2 linked regions of the Haloactinomyces albus genome follow. The protein of the gene in region 1 interacts with the protein of each later gene in a pairwise test. Links are inferred from orthologs where the notes say so. Each region holds a gene or a part of one and is shown in the gene's direction. Other genes may lie near its edges. The genes, in order: aceE and nth.

Evidence for each region.
Region 2: the proteins of aceE (region 1) and nth interact in binary tests that used the Escherichia coli proteins (3 or more experiments, as listed by UniProt). The link is inferred for Haloactinomyces albus from one-to-one orthologs.

The regions. Positions count from the first base shown.
Region 1 is NZ_JAVDXW010000001.1:1,123,544-1,133,905, forward strand. The notes cover bases 308-3,658. They hold aceE (pyruvate dehydrogenase (acetyl-transferring), homodimeric type), read left to right. Parts: upstream 308-680; coding sequence 681-3,458; downstream 3,459-3,658. Other genes in these bases: JOF55_RS05185 (DUF3052 domain-containing protein), read right to left, coding at 308-375; JOF55_RS05195 (nucleoside deaminase), read left to right, coding at 3,543-3,658. Also shown: more of JOF55_RS05185, read right to left, coding at 1-307; more of JOF55_RS05195, read left to right, coding at 3,659-4,010; JOF55_RS05200 (DUF3263 domain-containing protein), read left to right, coding at 4,240-4,488; JOF55_RS05205 (PucR family transcriptional regulator), read left to right, coding at 4,655-5,869; JOF55_RS05210 (ACP S-malonyltransferase), read left to right, coding at 6,354-7,298; JOF55_RS05215 (beta-ketoacyl-ACP synthase III), read left to right, coding at 7,313-8,278; JOF55_RS05220 (acyl carrier protein), read left to right, coding at 8,336-8,596; JOF55_RS05225 (beta-ketoacyl-[acyl-carrier-protein] synthase family protein), read left to right, coding at 8,593-9,840; JOF55_RS05230 (acyl-CoA carboxylase subunit beta), read left to right, coding at 9,883-10,362. UniProt on the Escherichia coli protein: Component of the pyruvate dehydrogenase (PDH) complex, that catalyzes the overall conversion of pyruvate to acetyl-CoA and CO(2).
Region 2 is NZ_JAVDXW010000001.1:2,026,501-2,036,344, reverse strand. Bases 6,184-9,016 are described here. They hold nth (endonuclease III), read left to right. Parts: upstream 6,184-7,147; coding sequence 7,148-7,885; downstream 7,886-9,016. Other genes in these bases: JOF55_RS09495 (NUDIX hydrolase), read left to right, coding at 8,547-9,016; JOF55_RS09500 (TlpA family protein disulfide reductase), read left to right, coding at 7,882-8,550; JOF55_RS09510 (hypothetical protein), read right to left, coding at 6,660-6,914; JOF55_RS09515 (Crp/Fnr family transcriptional regulator), read right to left, coding at 6,184-6,563. In the rest of the region: JOF55_RS09540 (hypothetical protein), read left to right, coding at 1-379; JOF55_RS09535 (NUDIX hydrolase), read left to right, coding at 496-1,320; JOF55_RS09530 (MBL fold metallo-hydrolase), read left to right, coding at 1,403-2,251; JOF55_RS09525 (MFS transporter), read right to left, coding at 2,341-3,834; JOF55_RS09520 (MFS transporter), read right to left, coding at 3,988-5,226; more of JOF55_RS09515, read right to left, coding at 5,889-6,183; more of JOF55_RS09495, read left to right, coding at 9,017-9,314; JOF55_RS09490 (MarP family serine protease), read left to right, coding at 9,376-9,844. UniProt on the Escherichia coli protein: DNA repair enzyme that has both DNA N-glycosylase activity and AP-lyase activity. The DNA N-glycosylase activity releases various damaged pyrimidines from DNA by cleaving the N-glycosidic bond, leaving an AP (apurinic/apyrimidinic) site.

The DNA.
Region 1 (10,362 bases):
GTTGAGGTTGGAGGTCTGTGCCAGGTTGGATGTCGATGCGGCCTCGTCGATGTCGCTGGGCTCGACATGCCCTTCTCGACCCGTCTTCGGAGTCATTACCCAGATGACCCCCTCGTCTGCGAGGGGAGTCATGACGTCGAGAAGTGTGTCCGTCAGGTCGCCGTCATCGTCGCGCCACCACAGCAGCACGACGTCGACCACGTCGTCGGCATCCTCGTCGAGCAGTTCACTCCCGCAACGCTCCTCAATCGCGGCGCGGACGGCGTCATCGACGTCCTCGTCCCAGCCGATCTCCTGAACCACCATGTCCGGCTCGATGTCGAGCTTGTCGGCGACGTCGACTTCACCTTTGCCGGCGTCTTCCGCGGCGACCACGGCTGTCTCACTCCTCCAATGGCGTCGATGCGGTAACCGTCCGGTTCCGCATCTCATCAGTCTGACACGGTCTTGCCGATAGCGAACACTGCGATCCTCCATCGGCGCAACTGCTGACGGCACGACACGCCGCAGCAATCCTCAGAGACTGACTGTAGACGTGCCCCCGGACAATCGGCCACCTGTGTACCGATCAGTAATGGTGACGGTTCGCGCGTCACTGACCAGGATGGTGGAAGATGAAGTGACCGGGTGCACAACTCAGCCCGGTGGTAAGCATCCACGGCGCAGTCGAGGAGTTCCCCTTGTCCCCGCACAACAGTGAGACCGGTGGCGCAGGTTCCCCGCAACGGGTGCGAGTGATCCGGGACGGGCTGGCTTCACATCTGCCGGACATCGATCAGGACGAGACCGAGGAGTGGCTGGATTCGTTCAACTCCGTTCTCTCCACGCACGGTCAGCAGCGCGCCCGGTACCTGATGCTGCGGCTGCTGCAGCGGGCGCGCGAAACCGGTGTCGGCGTTCCCTCGCTGGTCAGTACCGACTATGTCAACTCGATCCACACCGAACGGGAGCCGTGGTTTCCCGGTGACGAGGAGACCGAACGGCGCTACCGTGCCTGGATGCGCTGGAACGCCGCGGTGATGGTGCACCGCGCCCAGCGTCCGGGCATCGGCGTCGGCGGCCACATTTCGTCCTTCGCCTCCTCGGCGAGCATGTACGAGGTCGGGTTCAACTGGTTCTTCCGCGGTAAGGACCACCCGGGAGGTGGCGACCAGCTCTACATCCAGGGCCACGCTTCCCCCGGCATCTACGCACGCGCTTTTCTGGAGGGGCGGCTCAGCACCGACCAGCTCGACGGCTTCCGGCAGGAGTACTCGCATGCCGGGCCGGGCGGCGGTCTGCCCTCGTACCCGCATCCGCGACTGATGCCGGACTTCTGGGAATTCCCCACGGTCACGATGGGGCTGGGGCCGATGAACGCGATCATGCAGGCCCGGTTCAACCGTTACCTGCAGGACCGGGGAATCAAGGACACCAGTCAGCAACGCGTATGGGCCTTCCTCGGCGACGGCGAGATGAACGAGCCGGAGTCGCGGGGGCTGCTGCAGATCGCCGCCAATGAAGGCTTGGACAACCTGACCTTCGTGGTCAACTGCAACCTGCAGCAGCTCGACGGCCCGGTCCGGGGCAACGGCAAGATCATCCAGGAGCTGGAGTCGTTCTTCCGGGGTGCCGGGTGGAATGTCATCAAGGTGGTGTGGGGCCGGGAATGGGACGCCCTGCTGCACGCCGACCGCGACGGCGCGCTGGTCAACCTGATGAACAACACCCCCGACGGCGACTACCAGACCTACAAGGCCAACGACGGCGCCTTCGTCCGGGAGCACTTCTTCGGCCGGGATCCGCGGACCAAGGACATGGTCAGCAACTACACCGACGACCAGATCTGGGGTCTGCGGCGGGGCGGCCACGACTACCGCAAGCTCTACGCGGCCTACAAGGCGGCCACCGAGCACAACGGCCAGCCCACGGTCATCCTGGCCAAGACGATCAAGGGGTACGGCCTGGGGGCGCACTTCGAGGGCCGCAACGCCACGCACCAGATGAAGAAGCTGACCCTGGACGACCTGAAGCTGTTCCGGGACAGCCTGCGCATTCCTATCTCGGACGAGCAGCTCGACCAGGACCCGTATCGGCCGCCCTATTACCACCCGGGTGCGGACTCGTCCGAAATCGAGTACCTGCAGGACCGGCGCAGGCGTCTCGGCGGCTATCTGCCCGAGCGGCGCGTCAAGTCCAAGCCGCTGGTGCTGCCCGGCGACAAGGTCTACGACGTCATCCGGCGTGGTTCCGGCAAACAGGAAGTCGCCACGACGATGGCGTTCGTCCGGCTGCTCAAGGACCTGGCCAAGGACCCCGAGGTCGGACCGCGGCTCGTCCCGATCATCCCGGACGAGGCGCGGACTTTCGGGATGGATTCGATGTTTCCCGCCCAGAAGATCTACAACCCGCTGGGGCAGTCCTACACGCCGGTGGACTACCAGCTCATGCTCGCCTACCGGGAAAGCGAGCAGGGCCAGATCCTGCACGAGGGCATCAACGAGGCCGGCTCCACCGCGTCGTTCATCGCGGCGGGAACCAGCTACGCCACGCACGGCGAGCCGATGATCCCGGTCTATGTCTTCTACTCGATGTTCGGATTCCAACGCACGGCCGACGATCTGTGGGCGGCAGGGGACCAGATGGCCCGCGGCTTCCTCCTCGGCGCCACCGCAGGGCGCACGACGCTGGTCGGTGAGGGGCTGCAGCACGCCGACGGGCATTCGCTGCTGCTCGCGGCGACGAATCCCGCCGTGGTGTCCTACGACCCGGCATGGGCGTTCGAGGTGGCCCACATCGTCAAGGACGGCCTGCGGCGGATGTACGGCGAGGAGGCGGAGAACGTCTTCTACTACCTCACCGTCTACAACGAGCCGTACCAGCAGCCCGCCGAGCCGGAAGGGCTGGACGTGGAAGGCCTGCTGCGTGGTCTCTACCGCTATCGGCAGGCGCCGGGTGGCTCGGGCCCGCGCGCGCAGGTCCTCACCTCCGGAGTGGCGATGCCCGAGGCACTGCGGGCTCAGGAGATGCTCGCCGAGGAATGGGGAGTGCGGGCCGACGTGTGGTCGGCCACGTCCTGGACGGAGTTGCGCCGCGAGGCCGAGTCGGTCGATCGGCACAATCTGCTGCATCCGGATGCCGAACCGCGGGTGCCGTACGTGACCCGGATGCTGGAGGAGGCGCAGGGGCCGGTGGTCGCGGTGAGCGACTGGATGCGCGCGGTTCCGGATCTCATCCGGCCGTGGGTTCCGGCGGAGATGACCACTCTCGGCGCGGATGGTTTCGGGTTCTCCGACACGCGCCCGGCCGCGCGGCGGGTGTTCCTGGTCGACGCGGAGTCCACTGTGGTCGCCACGCTCACGGCTCTTGCCCGCAGCGGCGAGATCGATGCCGCCAGGGCAGGCGAGGCCGCCCGCAAGTACCGCATCGACGACGCACAGTCCGCAGGTCCGCAAACCACGGATCCGGGCGTCGCGTGAGCGAACGGGCGTGGGTGCGACACTCGCCCCACGCCCGTCCACGGACGGGTTTCCCGCGAAGCCTCCGACCCTGGAGACAGCACCATGCCTGCGCTCACCCCCGACGAGACGGCGCACCTGCGCCGCGCGATTTCGTTGGCCGGGCAGACCGCCCGCGCCGGGAACCGCCCGTTCGGGGCGGTGCTGACCAGTGCGGATGGCACGGTGCTCGCCGAAGGAAGCAACACCGTCGCCGCGACCGGGGACATCACGGCACACGCGGAATCCGTCGCCCTGCGCCATGCCGGGGCCGAACTCGACCTGGACGCGCTGCGCGGCACCACGATGTTCGCCAGTGGCGAGCCCTGCCCGATGTGCACCACCGCGATGTACCTCGCCGGGGTGACTCGGGTGATCTTCGGAATGCCGCTGCCTCGGGCACACGCCGCCTTCCCCGCCGACGAGCGGGCCATGGAGCTGCGCACCCGGGACGTGCTGGCGCTCCTACCGGAGCCGGTCGAGGTCATCGGCCCCGTCCTCGAGGAGGAAGCAGCCGCCGTATTCGGCGAGTGACCTCCGCAGCCTCCGGGCAGGGACGAGCGGCCTCCACGAGGCAGCCACCGCGGCACTTGCCCGCATCGACTGCCTCGTGTTCCAGGCCGACCACGGGGACGACCACTCCGCGCTTACGGCTGGTCACAGCGGCAAACCGGCCGGATGGCCTATCGAACAGGCGTGCCCATCCGGGTAGACTGGAGCCGGTGGGCAAAATCGGTCGGCGACGATGTGAGGGGCTCGGCGAGTGAACGACACGGACCGCGCCATCCTCGCCTTCGAGAGTGAGTGGTGGCATCAGGCGGGGAACAAGGAACGAAGCATCCGGGAGCGCTTCGGCCTGTCCGCGACTCGCTATTACCAGCGTCTGAATCGCCTGCTCGACGAGCCGGAAGCCCTCGCTCAGGACCCCGCTCTGGTCAAGCGGCTGCTGCGGCTGCGCGACTCGCGCGCACAGCGTCGTGCCGCCTCACCCCGGAGGGTGCAGGGAAGCTGAGGGGGTCACCGCCGGTCGCCGAGGCCCATCAGCAGAATACGTGCTGCTCGACCGCGAGCTTTTCCCATCTCCACAGCAACGCGGCGGCTCGCTCGTGCGTGAATGCGCGGGCCCGAAGGCCGGTACCCGTCGTGGCTTCGTTGTCCGGCATGGCAATCTGTCAGCCATGGGCAAGGGCAGCGCGGACGAGCAGGGTGGTACCGGGCGCACGCAGGTGTCGCCGAAGACGCTGCGGCGGCTCGAACACGCCTCGGGCGGGCTCGCCAACGCGAGTATCGCCGCGATGGAACAGCGACTGCCGTGGTTTCAACGTCTGCCTGCCGACCAGCGCGCGAGCGTACTGCTGGTGACCCAGACCGGCGTATCAAATTTCGTATCCTGGCTGCAGGATCCGACCGAGGCGATCCGGCTGACCGCGGAAGCATTCCGCGCCGCGCCGAAAGACCTGTCCCAATGGGTGAGCCTGCGCCAGACCGTCGAGATGGTGCGGGCCGCGATCGATGTCTTCGAACAGCAGCTCCCCGACCTCGCCGACGAGGAGGCCGAGCGCACCCTGCTGACCGAGGCGATCCTGCGCTACACGCGGGAGATCGCCTTCGCCGCGGCGACGTCCTATGCAGCGGCAGCCGAGGCGCGGGGAGCCTGGGACGCGCGCCTGGAAGCACTCGTCGTCGACGGGATCGTGCGCGGGGACACCGAAGAAGCCCTGCTCTCGCGTGCGGCCGCACTCGGTTGGGAACCATCGTCGGAGGCCACCGTGCTCGTCGGGAACGCCCCGTCGGACGATCCACCCAGCATCGTGTATCAGGTACGCAGCCGAGCGGCCAGGGTCGGGCGCTCGGTGTTGCTCGGCGTTCAGGGCAGTCGCCTGGTGGTCGTGTTCGGCGAGCCGTCCGACACCCGGGCAGGACGCGAGGCCGCGAGGAGTATCACCGAAGCTTTCGGCGAGGGTCCCGTGGTGGTCGGCCCGACCGTGTCGAGCCTGACCGAGGCGCACCGCTCGGCAAGCGATGCCATGTCGGCGTTGCGTGCGGTGGTGGCATGGCCTGCCGCGCCACGCCCGGTAGCCGCCGAGGACCTGCTGCCCGAGCGCGCGCTCGCAGGTGACCCCGAAGCCGAGCGCCAGCTCATCGAAAAGATCATGCTGCCGTTGGTCGATGCAGGCAGCGCCCTTCTGGAGACTGTGGACACCTACCTCGAAGTCGGTGGTGTCCTGGAAAGTTGTGCACGCCAGCTCTACGTGCATCCCAACACCGTGCGATACCGGCTGCGCCGCGTCTCCGAAATCACCGGCCGAACACTGTCGAACCCGCGCGATGCCCTCATCCTGCGTACCGCTCTGGCCACAGGTCGCCTGGCCAAGTCACGCGGCCTGTGGTGAAGTTCCGGTCAGACCGTTCTGGCCGCGCTGATCCGCACGAAATCCAGTGCCCACCCCTCCGGCACGATCCGCTGCTCGCTGTAGCGCCAGCCGAACTCCTCGGTCACCGCGAACGCATCGCGTTCAGCACCTGCTCCAGGTTCTCGGAGCTCCGGTCGAGGTTGTTCTTCAGCGAGTCCAGGCCCTCGATATCGACGCGGAAATCCAATGCTCTCCCCTCAAGCGGTGATCACGACCGCAGCAGGATAGCGACACGATCATCCCGCCGGGTGCGAATTCACCGGATGCTCATCGAGATGTGTGTCACGCCGATGAGTGGATACCTCGGCACGCCACGTCACCAATGAGTGACAGACAACAAAGATTCATGTTCCATACAGGCAGGACCCTCCGCTGTCGTTGTAGACACTCCACAACTTTCAGGCGCGGACTTCGTCCGTGTCAGCATCACGTCGACCGCCGGTGAACGTGTTCAGTGGCAGGCGTGATCGCGCTTCTTGCACCCGGCCAGGGGGCCCAAGCCCCCGGCATGCTCGCCCCGTGGCTCGAACTGAACGGGGCGGAGCAACGCCTGACCACCTGGTCGGAACTGACCGGCCTGGACCTGATCCGCCTCGGCACCACCGCCGACGCCGACGAGATCAAGGACACCTCGGTCACCCAGCCACTGGTGGTGGCGCTGTCCCTGATCGCGGCCGAGCAGCTGGGTTCCCGGGTCGAGATCCCGCAAGACGCGCCCGTGGCGGGCCATTCGGTCGGCGAACTCGCGGCCGCCGCGTTGGCCGGGGTCCTGAGCTTCGACGATGCCGTCGCCCTCGCCGCAGTACGCGGACGCGAGATGGCCGCGGCGTGTGCACTCGAACCGACCGGTATGTCGGCCATCATGGGCGGCGATCCGGACATGGTCGTGGCCTATCTGGACAAGCTCGGGCTCGACCCGGCGAACCGCAACGGCGCGGGCCAGATCGTCGCGGCGGGCCGCCGCCCCGCGCTGGAGGAACTCACCGAGGAACCGCCCGACGGCGCCAAGGTGCGGCCAATGCCCGTCGCAGGGGCCTTCCACACCCGGTTCATGGCCTCCGCACGGGAGGCGCTGAGCAGCCATGCGGCCGGACTCACCGTCTCCGATGCCGAGCGACCGCTGTTGTCGAATGCCGATGGTGCGGTGGTTGCCGAGTCGGCGACCGTTCTCCACCGCCTGGTCGATCAGGTCACCCGCCCCGTGCGCTGGGACTCGTGCATGGCGACGCTGGCCGAGCGCGGAGTCACGGCAACCGTGGAGCTGCCTCCCGCGGGAACACTGTCCGGCTTGGTGCGGCGCGAACTCAAGGGCACCCAGGCAGTGGCCCTCAAAACCCCCGACGACCTGGACAAGGTCGCCGAACTGCTGGCCGAGCACGGCCCGACCGATTCCAGGAGCCAGGCGTGACGACCCTATCCACGATGACACCGGCAGGCGGACCCGCCGCCACGAAACTTCTCGGGTTCGGCAGCACCCAGGGCAACCGCGTGGTCACCAACGACGAGCTGGCGCAGATCGTCGACACCAGCGACGAGTGGATCCAGCAGCGCGTCGGCATCGTCAGCCGCAGGCTCGGTGATGAGGACCAGACCGTGGTCACCATGGCGACGGAAGCCGGCGCGAAGGCGATCGCCGATGCGGGGCTCACTCCGACCGATGTGGATCAGGTCATCATCGCGACCTGCACCATGCCCAGTCCCATCCCGAACGCCGCAGCCCAGGTCGCCGACCGGATCGGCATCAAAGCTCCCGGCGCCTTCGACCTCAACGCCGCCTGCGCCGGGTTCTGCTACGCGCTCAACACGGCTTCGGAGTTCGTGCGCGGCGGTTCGGCGCGCCGGGTTCTGGTCATCGGTGCGGAACGATTCCAGGAATGGCTGGACTGGGAGGACCGCGCGAACTGCATCATCTTCGCCGATGGTGCCGGTGCCGCCGTCGTCGGTCCCGCCGACGAGCCCGCGATCGGGCCGGCTTCGCTCGGCAGCGCCGGTGATCTCGTGGACACCATCTATTTGCGGGACAACCGCTACATCTACCAGGAGGGCCAGGCGGTCTTCCGGTGGGCGACCACCCAGGTGGCACCGGTCGCTGCCCGCGCCGTGGAACAGGCGGGGCTTCAACTGCGCGATGTCGACGCTCTCGTCGCACATCAGGCGAACCTGCGCATCGTGGAGGCGATCGCGCGGAAGCTGCAAAGTCAGGGTGCCCGTGACGACCTCGTGGTCGCTCGTGACATCGTGCATTCCGGCAACACGTCCGCCGCCTCGATCCCGCTCGCGATCGACCACATGCGCTCGGCGGGTGAGATCAACAGTGGTGACGTGCTGCTCCTGGTCGGCTTCGGGGCGGGACTGTCCTACGCCGGTCAGGTGGTGGTCTGCCCGTGAGTGCAGCACACCGCAAGCATTCCTGAAAGTGCCTCGGGCAGGTCCGAGGACGGCAACATGAGCAAGGAAGGAACCACCGTGGCGAACGAGGAAATCACGCAGGGCCTCGCAGGCATCGTCGAAGAGGTCGCCGGTGTGGACGCCGACGACGTCTCGATCGAGAAGTCCTTTGTGGACGACCTGGACATCGACTCGCTGTCGATGGTGGAGATCGCCGTCCAGGCCGAGGACAAGTTCGGAGTCAAGATTCCGGACGACGAACTGGCCAACCTCAAGACCGTGGGCGATGCGGTGGACTACATCGCCAAGAACGCATGACAACGACCGATGTTGTAGTCACCGGGCTCGGCGCGACGACACCGCTCGGCGGTGACGTCGCGTCCACCTGGGACGGACTGATCAGCGGGCGCAGCGGGGTACGCAAGACCGAGGCCGAGTGGGTCGACACCTACGACCTGCCTTCTCGGATCTCGGCCCCGCTCGCCCAGGAGCCGAGTGAAATCCTGCCACGAGTGCAGCTGCGCAGGATGGACCGTTGCGAGCAGATCGCGGTGGTCGCCGCCCGACAGGCTTGGTCCGACGCCGGTTTCGACATGCCCACCGACGAGCAGCAGCCGGTCGATCCGGATCGACTCGGGGTGACGCTGGGGACCGGTATCGGCGGCCCGGTCACGCTGCTGGAGCAGAACGAGCTGCTCAAGGAGCAGGGGCTGCGCAAGGTGTCGCCACTGACCGTGCCGATGCTCATGCCCAACGGCCCGGCCGCGCACGTGAGCCTGGACCTCAAGGCTCGGGCGGGAGTGCACTCCCCCGCCTCCGCGTGCGCCTCCGGAGCGGAAGGGCTGGCCACCGGCCTGGACATGATCCGTTCGGGGCATGCCGATGTGGTGGTGGCAGGTGGCGCCGAAGCCTGCATCCATCCCATCACGGTCGCCGGTTTCGTCCAGTCCCGGACCTTGAGCACGCGCAACGACGAGCCCGAGAAAGCCTCCCGGCCGTTCGACACCGACCGCGACGGTTTCGTCATGGGCGAGGGCGCCGGTGTGGTGATCCTCGAAAGTGCCGAGCACGCCAGGGCTCGTGGTGCACGGGTCTACGCCCGGCTGGGCGGAGCGGGAATCACGTCCGACGCACACCACATCACCGGCAATCACCCCGATGGTGTGGGCCAGATCAACGCGATCACCAAGGCGATCTCCGCAGCCGGACTGTCCAACGACGACATCGGCCACGTCAACGCGCACGCGACCTCCACCGTGGTCGGTGACATCGGTGAAGCCGCTGCCGTGCGCAAGGCCGTCGGCGATCACGTCGTGCTCACCGCCCCCAAGGGGGCACTGGGACATCTCGTCGGTGGTGCCGGTGCGGTGGAAAGCATCGCCACGATCCTGACGATCCACACCGGTCTGGTCCCGGCAACTCGGAACCTGGACAACCTCGACCCGAAGGTCGAACTCGACGTGGTGGCAGGTGAGCCCCGCAAGGTCGAGCTGACCGCGGCGGTCAACGACTCGTTCGGGTTCGGCGGGCACAACGTCGCGCTCGCTTTCACCCGCTCCTGATCGGTTTCAACCACACCAGCCCGTCATCTGCGGAGGTATCCGATGACCGCTTTGGCCGCGCGTCCCGACAGTCAGCAGTCCGAGCAGGATCCGCGTGACCCGGAGTTGCGCTTGGCGCAGCTGTTGGACGCGGACTCGATCGTGCCGCTGCATCCGCGGGATGCCAGCGGCATGTACGCGGTGCGGGGCCGGATCTCCGGGGCGAAAGTGATCGTGTACTGCAGTGATGCCACGAAGAAGGGTGGTGCGCTGGGCTCCGAGGGATGTGGGCACATCGTCGAGGCCATCGACACGGCGGTGCGGGAGCGGTGTCCGGTCCTCGGTGTGTGGCACTCCGGGGGTGCTCGGATCCCCGAGGGGGTCGAGTCGCTGGATGGCATGGGTCAGATGTTCGCGGCGATGATCCGCGCTTCGGGCAAGGTGCCGCAGGTCTCGGTGGTGGTCGGTCCGGCTGCGGGTGGTGCCGCCTATGGTCCGGCGCTGACCGATGTGGTGATCATGGCTCCGGCCGGTCGGGTGTTC
Region 2 (9,844 bases), 900 kb from region 1 along the record:
GGTGATCGGGGCGCCCGAGGAGCATCGCGGTCCCGGCGCGAACCCCCGTGTTCCGGCGGCCGTGGACGCCAAGCTCACCGACCGGGAGCGCAACCTGCTGCGTAAGCTGCACGAGGAACTCGCGCAGCGGGAGCAGGACAAGGACGGTTCCGCGGAGGACGCCGGCGGCCAGGTCACGGCAGGACAGGTCGCCGATGAACCGAGGTCCAACGGGCGGACGCCCCACGGGCAGGCTCCCGAGGGGCAGCAGAACACGCTTTCGGGGAATCGACAGGATCCGCGACTGACCACCATGCCCGGTACCGGGGGTTTTCCGCCGATCGGTGCGGCACCGGCCTCGGTGCCCGGCAGACGAACTCCTCCTTCCGCATCGCACTGACCGCCATCCGGTGCTGCCGGTAGCACGGGAGCGGCCGTGCCGGTGAGGTCGATCGAGTGCTGCGGATTCGATCGTGACGATGGCTGCGAGCGCTACGGGCCGTTTAGGGTGACCGCATGGGACTGCCCGACGATCTGGCTCTGCTCGAGGAATTCGTTCCCCGAGCACCTTCCGAGACGCCGGTGACGCCGCGGGACGCGGCGACGGTCATGCTGCTGCGCGAAGGGTCGACAGGGCCGGAGGTCTTTCTCCAGCGGAGGGTCGACGGTATGCCGTTCGCAGGCGGGATGACCGTATTCCCCGGTGGTGGTGTGGATCGCAGGGACGCCGACACGTCGGTGTCGTGGAGTGGCCCGCAACCCTCGTGGTGGGCGGACCAGTACGGTTGCACACCGGAACTGGCCAGGGCACTCGTGTGCGCGGCGGTCCGGGAGACCTTCGAGGAATCCGGGGTGCTGCTCGCCGGGCAGAGCGCGGAGACCGTGGTCGCCGACACGTCCTCGTATGCCGACGCACGGCGTGCGCTGGTCTCCCGCGACATGTCCTTCGCGCAGTTCCTGGCCGAGGCGGGATTGGTACTGCGGGCCGACCTGCTGCGGCCGTGGTCGAACTGGGTGACACCCGAGGTCGAGTCGCGTCGATACGACACCCGGTTCTTCCTCGCTGCGATGCCGCACGGGCAGCGCGCCGATGCGGTCACCACGGAGGTCACCAATGCGTACTGGAGCACTCCGAACGACGCGCTGGAGGACTGGAAGAGCGGGCACTGCGGCCTGCTCCCACCGACGTGGATGACCTTGACCGAGCTCGCCGGATACGGCAGCGTGGCGAGCGCTCTGGCTGTCGATCGGGTGGTCGGCAAGGTCGTTCCGCGAGTGGTGCGCCGCGACGGGAGATGGCGGGTCGTACTGCCGGGCGAACCGGGTTACGGCGACGCGTGATCGCCCGTCATTTCCGTGCCGTGATCAGGGCCGCCTGCCACAGAACCGCTCGCCACAAGACTGCCTGCCACCGGGCTGTCGGATGCCCGGCCCCGCAGATCGCCGAGAAGGAGAGAGGCGCGTGAGCTCACTGTCCCCGGAACACCCTGCCTACGCCACGTTGCGGCAGGTGACCCCCTACGCTTCGGTGCTGCTGGCCGACAATCCGACGCCGATGACTTTGGACGGCACGAACACGTGGATCGTGCGGGCACCCGGGAAGCGTGAGTGCGTCGTGATCGACCCCGGTCCCGGCGACGGCGAACATCTGCGACGAGTGGCCGACCACGGCCCCGTGGAGCTGGTGTTGCTCACGCATCACCATCCGGATCATGTCGAGGGTGTGCAGGAGTTCGTGGAGCTCACCGGCGCGGTCGTTCGGGCGTTCGATCCGGCACTGTGCATCGGGGCGGAAGCACTCGAGGGTGGCGAGGTGCTCTCGGTGGCGGGTCTGCGGTTACGGGTACTGGCCACGCCGGGCCATACCGGTGACTCGGTGTGTTTCGTGGTCGAGCACGAAGACGTGCCAGCCCTGTTCGCCGGGGACAGCATTCTCGGCAGGGGAACGACGGTGGTCGCCGACCCGGACGGGCATCTGGGTTCCTACCTCGACTCGCTGCGGCGCTTGGCCGAATTGCCCGAAGGCACTCGGGTGCTGCCGGGACATGGCCCCGAACTGCCCGATGCCCGTGCGGCGGCGTCGACCTATCTCGCTCACCGTGAGCAGCGACTCGGTCAGATTCGGCAGGTGGTGCGCGAGCGCGGCCCCGAGGTCACTGCCCGGCAGGTCGTCGAGGTCGTCTACGCCGATGTCGACCGGTCCGTCTGGCCCGCCGCCGAGAGCACGGTCCGGGCCCAACTGACCCACCTCCGCGAACTCGGCGAGCTGTGAGGATGTGGGCCGTGCCCGGGTGACCCCCGAACGAAGCACGACCGAAAAATGCAGTTTCGCGCGAAACTGCAAAAAACCGGAGCCTTCACCTAGCGTTGGCGGACCGTCGCGGCCAGGGGCGGGGAGTGGTAGGCCGAGGACTGTCCTTGCAGCCAGCCTTCGAGATCGGGCGCGTGCGGGCGAGCACCGCCGAGCAGCAGCACGCCGAGCAGGATCACACCGCTGACCGCCATCAGGATCACGAGGATCAGTGTGGCCAGCCGTATTCCGCCTGCCAGGGCCTCGGTGAGCATCGCGATGTGCAGCAGCACCGGGCCGAGCAGGAACGCCGCCTCGGCACGGAGGAGTTCCACCAGCGCGAACGTGGGGCCGAGTCGGGTGGAGGGCACGCTGAGCCCGCCCATGAACAATCCGGGTGCCACTCCGGCGCCTGCGCCGAAGCCGAGCAGCAGCCCGGCCAGCGGTACCATCGGCACGATCCCGCCGGACCCCACTGCGAACAGCAGCAGTACGCCACCGACGGTGACGATGCTCAAACCGGAGAAGGCGAGCACGGGCAACCAACGCGTGGACAGCATCCTTTTGAACAGCCAGGCGGCGATCGCGATACCTGCCAGTTGGGGAGCCAGCAGCGCCCCGGCCGTGGCAGGCGGCAGGTGCGCGACCTGCAGCAGGTAGACCACGGACAGCTCGATCAGGGTGGTGAACCCCGCGCCTGCCACCATCGCCACCGACACGCCGGTGATCGGCAGTGTGTGGGCGAGCAGTTTCAACGGCATCAGAGCCCTGTCCTTGCGGTACTGCCGCACGAGCAGCGTGCCCAGCCCCGCCAGCCCGACCACGAGTGGGAGCAGGAATCCGGGCGCGGTGAAGGAACTGCTGGTCAGCCAAGCCACGGCGAAGAACGGTAGGAACGTCGCCGTCGCGGCCACGGGAATGGCCGACCAGTCGAACCCCGCACGGCGCGAGTGCGGCTTGGCCCGCCCGAACCCGAGCACGCCGAAGGTCATACCGATCACCCCCAGGGCGGCGACTCCGACGAACGGCGCCCGCCAAGTGGTGAAACCGGCGACCAGCCCACCCACCACCGGACCGAGGGTCACCATGCCGAACAGTCCGAGGTTGACGAACGCGGCCGTGAGCGGAAGCTTCGCAGCACCATGGTTGGTGACCAGGGGCGGAAGTGCGGCCACCAGCAACATCCCGGTGGTCACGCCCTGCAGTGCTCGCCCGATGGTGAACATCGTGATGCTCGATGCGAACGCGCTCAGCAGCGAGCCCACGACGAACCCCGCCTCGCAGAGGAGATACACCGCTCGCGGTGATAAGCGCCGGATCAGGTCCGCGGCCGCGACGGCGCCGAAGGCGTATCCGGCGTTGGCCAGACTCCCGGCCAGCCCGGCCCCGAACGCCGTCGTGTCCAGGGCGGTGATCAGTTGCCGCTCGAACACCGGCACCGCGGTCGAGAGCACGATGAAGGGGCACAGCGCGAGTAGCGCCAGAGCCACTGCCGTGGGGTAGTTCCCGGCCAACGGAACGCGGGTGAGCACCCTCGGGACGTGGGTGCGGTTCGAGGGTGTCATCGACTTTTCGGGTACCCGGTGCATCGGGGGACAACCACCGCTCCGTGGACCGTCTCGCACCGTGGCGATGGGACGGTCTCGCCGAGTAATCCGAGAAGCGCGTGCGATACCGCGCGAGGCCACCGGTTTCCGGGCGGATTGACCGGGCCGTGCTCACATGGTGGCGAGGGTGGCTTCCGAGTGGATGGTGGACGGCAGCAGCGTGGCCCGGCGCAGCCACAATGCCAGCGCGAGCAGCGCGCCGATCGCTCCGGCCACGACGAAGGCCAGCGGTGGTCCGGATCGCTCGACGAGGTGCCCACTCAGCGACTGCCCCGCGGCGGCCCCCAGGGTCACCGCCGTGATCACCCAGCCGAACGCCTCGGTCGCGGTGCCCACCGGGGCTGCCAGTTCGAGCGCGACCGAGTGGGCGGTGGACTGAGGAGTGATCAGGCTTCCCGCAAGCAGGAGGGCCAGACCCAGGCCCCAGAGCGTCCCGGGCAGGGCCAGCAGGGCGATCAGGGCCGCAAATCCCAGGAGCAATGCCGGAAGTCGCAGGTGCATGGGGCGTGGCCACGGCCGCATCCCGTAGAGGATGCCGACGATCACGGAACTGATCGACAGTACGCTCAGCATCAGGCCACCGAGGGCCGGTTTGCCCGCTTCCTCGGCAGCCGCGGGCACTGCCACCTCCACCATTCCGAGCAGAGCACCGAAGCCGAGCGCGGCCACGGCCACCGTGCGCATTCCCGGGGTGGCGAGCGCGCCGAGCATGCTGCCGGTGGGCCGCTCCTGCGGTAGTGGTCGGTGCCTGCGTGCGGCCGGGGTGCAGGCGAATCCGACGCTGCCGACGACCATGCAGGCCGATCCGGCGACCACCCCGGTTCCCGGCCACGGCATGGCGACCAGTAGCCCGGCCAGCCCGGGTCCGAGGATGAAGAACACCTCCATGCTGATCGCCTCGTAGGAGTAGGCGGCGTCGCGTACGGCTCCGGGCGGCAGCAGTTGGGTCCACAGGGCTCGCGACGCCGGGCCGGTCATGGGTTCGGTGAGCCCCACGGTAAAGGCCAGCACGGTCAGCACGGTGACCGTCGCCCCCATTTCGATCGCGGCGATCTCGGCGGCGACCAGGACGGTGAAGATCCCGGACATCACCAGCAGCGGCACGGTGGGGCCGACCCGGTCCATCACCCGTCCCTGCAGCACCGAGCCGAAGGCCACGCCGGTCAGGGTGCTCGCCGACACCAGCCCGGCTGCGGCGAACGTGCCGGTCTCCTGCTCGACGTAGAGCAGTAGTGCGAGCCCGATCATGGCGATCGGCAGCCGGGCCAGCAGCGAGGTGATCACGGGCGCGGCAGCCCCCGGGGCGCTGAGGGCGCTGCGATAGTCACTCGGGGATACGGATTCGGACACGCGTACCAGTATGGCGATACTGGTACGTGAGTACCAATTGATTTTCGTGTCTCGCCGAGTGATCTCACCGGGGAGCGGGCTCGGCCGCACACCGCGCGGGCGGCGCGGGAGCCGGCGCTGCGTGGCCGAAAAAATTTGGCCACGAAATTTCGGGTGAAGATGCAACCCGAGACGCGTGTGGCACGTCTTGGTGGGTGAAAGGTCTTGGCAAAGCCGTGGTGGAACGCGCATCGTAAGGGTGTGGTCCACGCAGGGTTGCCCGGATGCGGGTTGCCCGCCACAAGACCAGCCTCCGGTGTCATGGTTCGGGGCCGACGCATCGGAGGGTCGGGGAAGCGTGGTTGGTCGGGGGACGAACCACGCAGCGAGAAGGGACCGGAGCGCCGCGTCGGGGGTGGCGCCCGGTCCCTTCTCGCTCGTCTGGCGCCCTGGCATTTCACAGCTGCCGGGTGAGCTACCGAGTGGGCCTGCCGGAGATGCTGAACCGGTGGTCGCTGATCGGCCTGCTGAGCTGCCTTCGGCAGTACTGACTCCGACGAGTGCTAAATCGATTCAGTACGCAGACAGAAAATACCAGCGCACCGACCGGGCGGGGGATACCGCTTCGACATTCCCGGTCGGCGCGCCGCGAAACTCGGCCGCTGAACGCGGGTCCTGCTCACTCAGCGAGCGCGCTTGGCCAGCCGTTCCGGGTCGAGGATCAGCACACTCTTGCCTTCGAGCCGGAGCCAGCCCCGGTGTGCGAAGTCGGCCAGCGCCTTGTTCACGGTCTCCCGTGATGCGCCGACGTACTGTGCGATTTCTTCCTGCGTGAGGTCGTGCGTCACCCGCAGCAGCCCGGCCTCCTGGCTGCCGAACCGCTGTGCGAGTTGCAGCAGCGCCTTGGCGACGCGGCCCGGCACGTCGGTGAAGATCAGATCCGCGAGCATGCCGTTGGTCCTGCGCAGACGCCGCGCAATGACCCGGAGCAACTGCTCGGCGATCTCCGGGCGGGTGCCGATCCACTGCCGCAGCGCACCGCGGTCCATGGTCAGCGCGCGTACCTCGGTCACCGTCGTTGCCGTCGAGGTCCTGGGGCCCGGATCGAAGATGGACAGCTCGCCGAACATGTCCGACGGCCCCATGATCGCCAGCAGGTTCTCCCTGCCGTCCGGGGACTTGCGTCCCAGCTTCACCTTGCCGGATTGAATAATGTACAGCCGGTCACCCGGCTCGCCCTCGGCGAAGATCACATGTCCACGCGGGAACTCTGCCGGTTCCAGCGATTGGGTCAATGCCTCCGCAGCAGCCGGCTCCACTCCCTGGAAGATGCCGGCCCGCGACAGGGTCTCGTCCACCTCGTCCCTCCATGTTGAGACGCGGCGGCTGCTTTCGATGCCGGTCCCGCGACGAACACGGTGACCGGCCTATGCCGCCTATCACCACCAGCCAGTCTAAGACCGGTCGCGGGAGCGGCGCGTACGTAGTCTACCGGCGCGTCCCACTCTGCGTAGCTGGAACAACTCCAGCGCACGTCCAATTCCCTGCCGGAACAGCGCCCGGACCTCGTCCGGTCGGGCGTTCTCCAGCAGTTCTTCCACCTCGTTCTCCTGCACCGCGACGTGCCGGAGTCGTGCCTCCACCCGTTCCATGAACAGTGTGAAGAACATGATCACAAGCGGTACGACGATCACGAACCAGGCAGTCATGATGGCTAAATCCTCGCGCATGCCTTCGCAGTGGTTGCAACCGGGGTGTGTTAACCGGTTGCGTGGGCCGGATGGGTCACTCTCTCGTGCACTCGGATCCGTAGGCTAGTGGGGTGTCCGATCGAGCGCGAGCGAGACCCGAGGAGAAATCCGCAGCGGCCAGGAGCCCGGGAGGGGCGGATCGTCCCGGAGCCGACAAGACCAGGCTCGGGCTCGTGCGGCGTGCTCGCCGGATGATGCGCTCACTGGCCGAAGCCTACCCCGACGCGCACTGTGAGCTGAATTTCAGCACACCGCTGCAGCTGGCAGTGGCCACGATCCTGTCCGCGCAATGCACCGACAAGCGGGTCAACGAGGTCACGCCGAAGCTGTTCGCGCGGTATCCCACGGCGGCCGACTATGCCGGGGCCGACCGTGCCGAACTGGAGGAACTGATCCGGTCCACGGGCTTTTACCGGAACAAGACCTCCTCGCTGATGGGACTGGGTGCGGCGCTGCTGGAGCGCCACGGTGGCGAGGTGCCCGCGCGGCTGGACGAGCTGGTCAAGCTGCCCGGCATCGGACGCAAGACCGCCAACGTCATCCTCGGCAATGCCTTCGATGTGCCCGGTCTCACCGTGGACACCCATTTCGGCCGGGTGGTCCGGCGGTGGGCCTGGACATCCGAGGAGGAGCCGGACAAGGTCGAGCGGGCCGTCGGTGAGCTCATTCCCCGCAAGGAGTGGACGATGCTGTCCCACCGGCTGATTTTTCACGGGCGCCGCGTGTGCCACGCGCGCAAGCCCGCATGCGGAGCGTGCCCGCTCGCACGGGACTGCCCTTCGTTCGGGGCCGGTCCGACCGAGCCCGCCGAGGCCGCCAAACTCGTCCGGGGACCGGAGGCCCCGCGGTTGCTCGCGCTGGCCGGTGTCGCGGGTGAGGTCCCGGAGAAGACCGTGCAGCAGGCCGCTTCGAAGGAGCCTGCGCAATGAGCCGCTTCACGAGATTCGCGAGTGAGTTTCGCAACGAGCTCCGCTGGACGGTCGCGGTCGTCGTGCTGGCCGTGCTGGCCGTCGTGGCACTGTGGCCACGGGATACCACCCAGGACACGGCCGGTACCGTGCCCGCACAAGCCCCGACGGAGCGGTCGGTGGCCCCTGCGCAGCTCGCCGACCTGCGCGCACGGGCACAACTCGACCCGTGCGGGCACTCGGGCGGTGCCAGGACCGGACCCGCGCAGCTTGCCGGCGTCAGCGGGGTCTGCCTGGCCGATGGCTCGTCGGTCGACATGGGGGCGGCAGTGGCCGGTCGGGCCACTTTGATCAACGTGTGGGCCAGTTGGTGCGGGCCGTGTCGCAAGGAGCTGCCCGCCCTGCAGGCGTACTCGGAGCAAGCGGGGGCCGTGCCGGTTCTGGGCGTCCAGGTGAAAAGCAAGCAGGCCGCCGGGTTGCGACTGCTCGATGAGCTCGGTGTGACCTTCCCCTCGGTGCACGATCCCGAGCTGCGCATCTCGGCGGCGCTAAAGGTGCCGAGCACGCTGCCCGCCAGTTACGTCGTGACTCCTTCGGGGCAGGTGCACCGGTTGCCCCCGGAGGTGTTCGAGTCACCGGAGGAAGTACGTGCGGCCGTGCAGCGTGCCTTGGAGGCCGCCCGGTGAACCACCATGCCCACGGGCCGCTGGTCGATGCGGCCGATGTCCCCGAGTGGTTGCGCCCGCTGGTCGAGCGCAGCGCGCACATCGACGACGAGCATTTCGGCCGATCGCATACCCGGCCCCCCGAGGATGCCCGTCAAGCCGCAGTGCTGGTGCTGTTCGGTGAGGACTCTGCCGAGGAGAAAACCGGTGCGGACAGCACCGCGCGGGAGGACGGCACCGGGAGCGGAACCGCCGAGCCGGACGTGCTGCTGCTCCGCCGGGCCGACAGCCTCAACGCGCACCCCGGTCAGGTCGCCTTCCCCGGCGGCGCACTCGACGCGCAGGACCGGGATGCGGTGGATGCCGCGCTGCGGGAGGCCGTCGAGGAGGTCGGAGTGTTGCCTTCGGGGATCCGCCCGGTCGCAACTCTGCCCGAACTCCACCTGGCCAACAGTGGCTTCCGCGTCACGCCGGTGCTGGCGCACTGGCAGGAACCCTCGCCGGTCGCTCCGGTGGACCCCGCCGAGACCGCTGCCGTGGCCAGGGTGCCGATCTCGTGGCTGGCCGACCCGGTCAACCGACTCCACGTCTACTTCGGCGGTAACCACAAGACTCCGGCCTTCCTCGTCCCCGGGATGCTGGTGTGGGGATTCACCGGAGGACTGCTGTCGGGGATCCTGGATCTCGCCGGGTGGTCACGTGGCTGGAACCGGCGGGACGTGCGAGATCTCGACGAGGCATGGCGTGCGGCCGAGGAATCCGGCGATGTCGGTTTCAGCGGCTGAATCGACGATTGCCAGCAGCCCTGTACCGAGCCACAACGATTCCGATATATCGAGGTGAAGGGTGAACTGGGTCGACCTGCTGGTGGTGCTGCTGGCACTGTTGGCCGGGGTGTCGGGAGCGCGCAACGGCATGGTCACCGCACTGTTCTCGTTCGTCGGGGTACTCGCCGGTGCTGTGGTCGGGCTCCAGGTGGCGCCACTGCTGCTCGATCGGCTCGACAGCGAAGCCGCGAAGATCGGCTTCGGAGTCGGCATCGTGGTGGTGCTGGTCGCGCTCGGCGAGACGCTGGGCATGTGGGCGGGCCGTGAGCTCCGTGATCGCATCACCTCCACGAAGCTGACCGGTGTCGACAACATGCTGGGTGCCTGTTTGCAGGGGATCGCGGTGTTCGTCGTGGCGTGGTTGGTGGCGCTGCCGTTCACCTCCGCTTCGGCACTGCCGGGTCTGGCTTCGGCGATCAGCAGGTCCACGGTGCTGAGCACGGTCAACTCGATGATGCCCGCGGCGGCCAGGAGCCTGCCCGACGAAC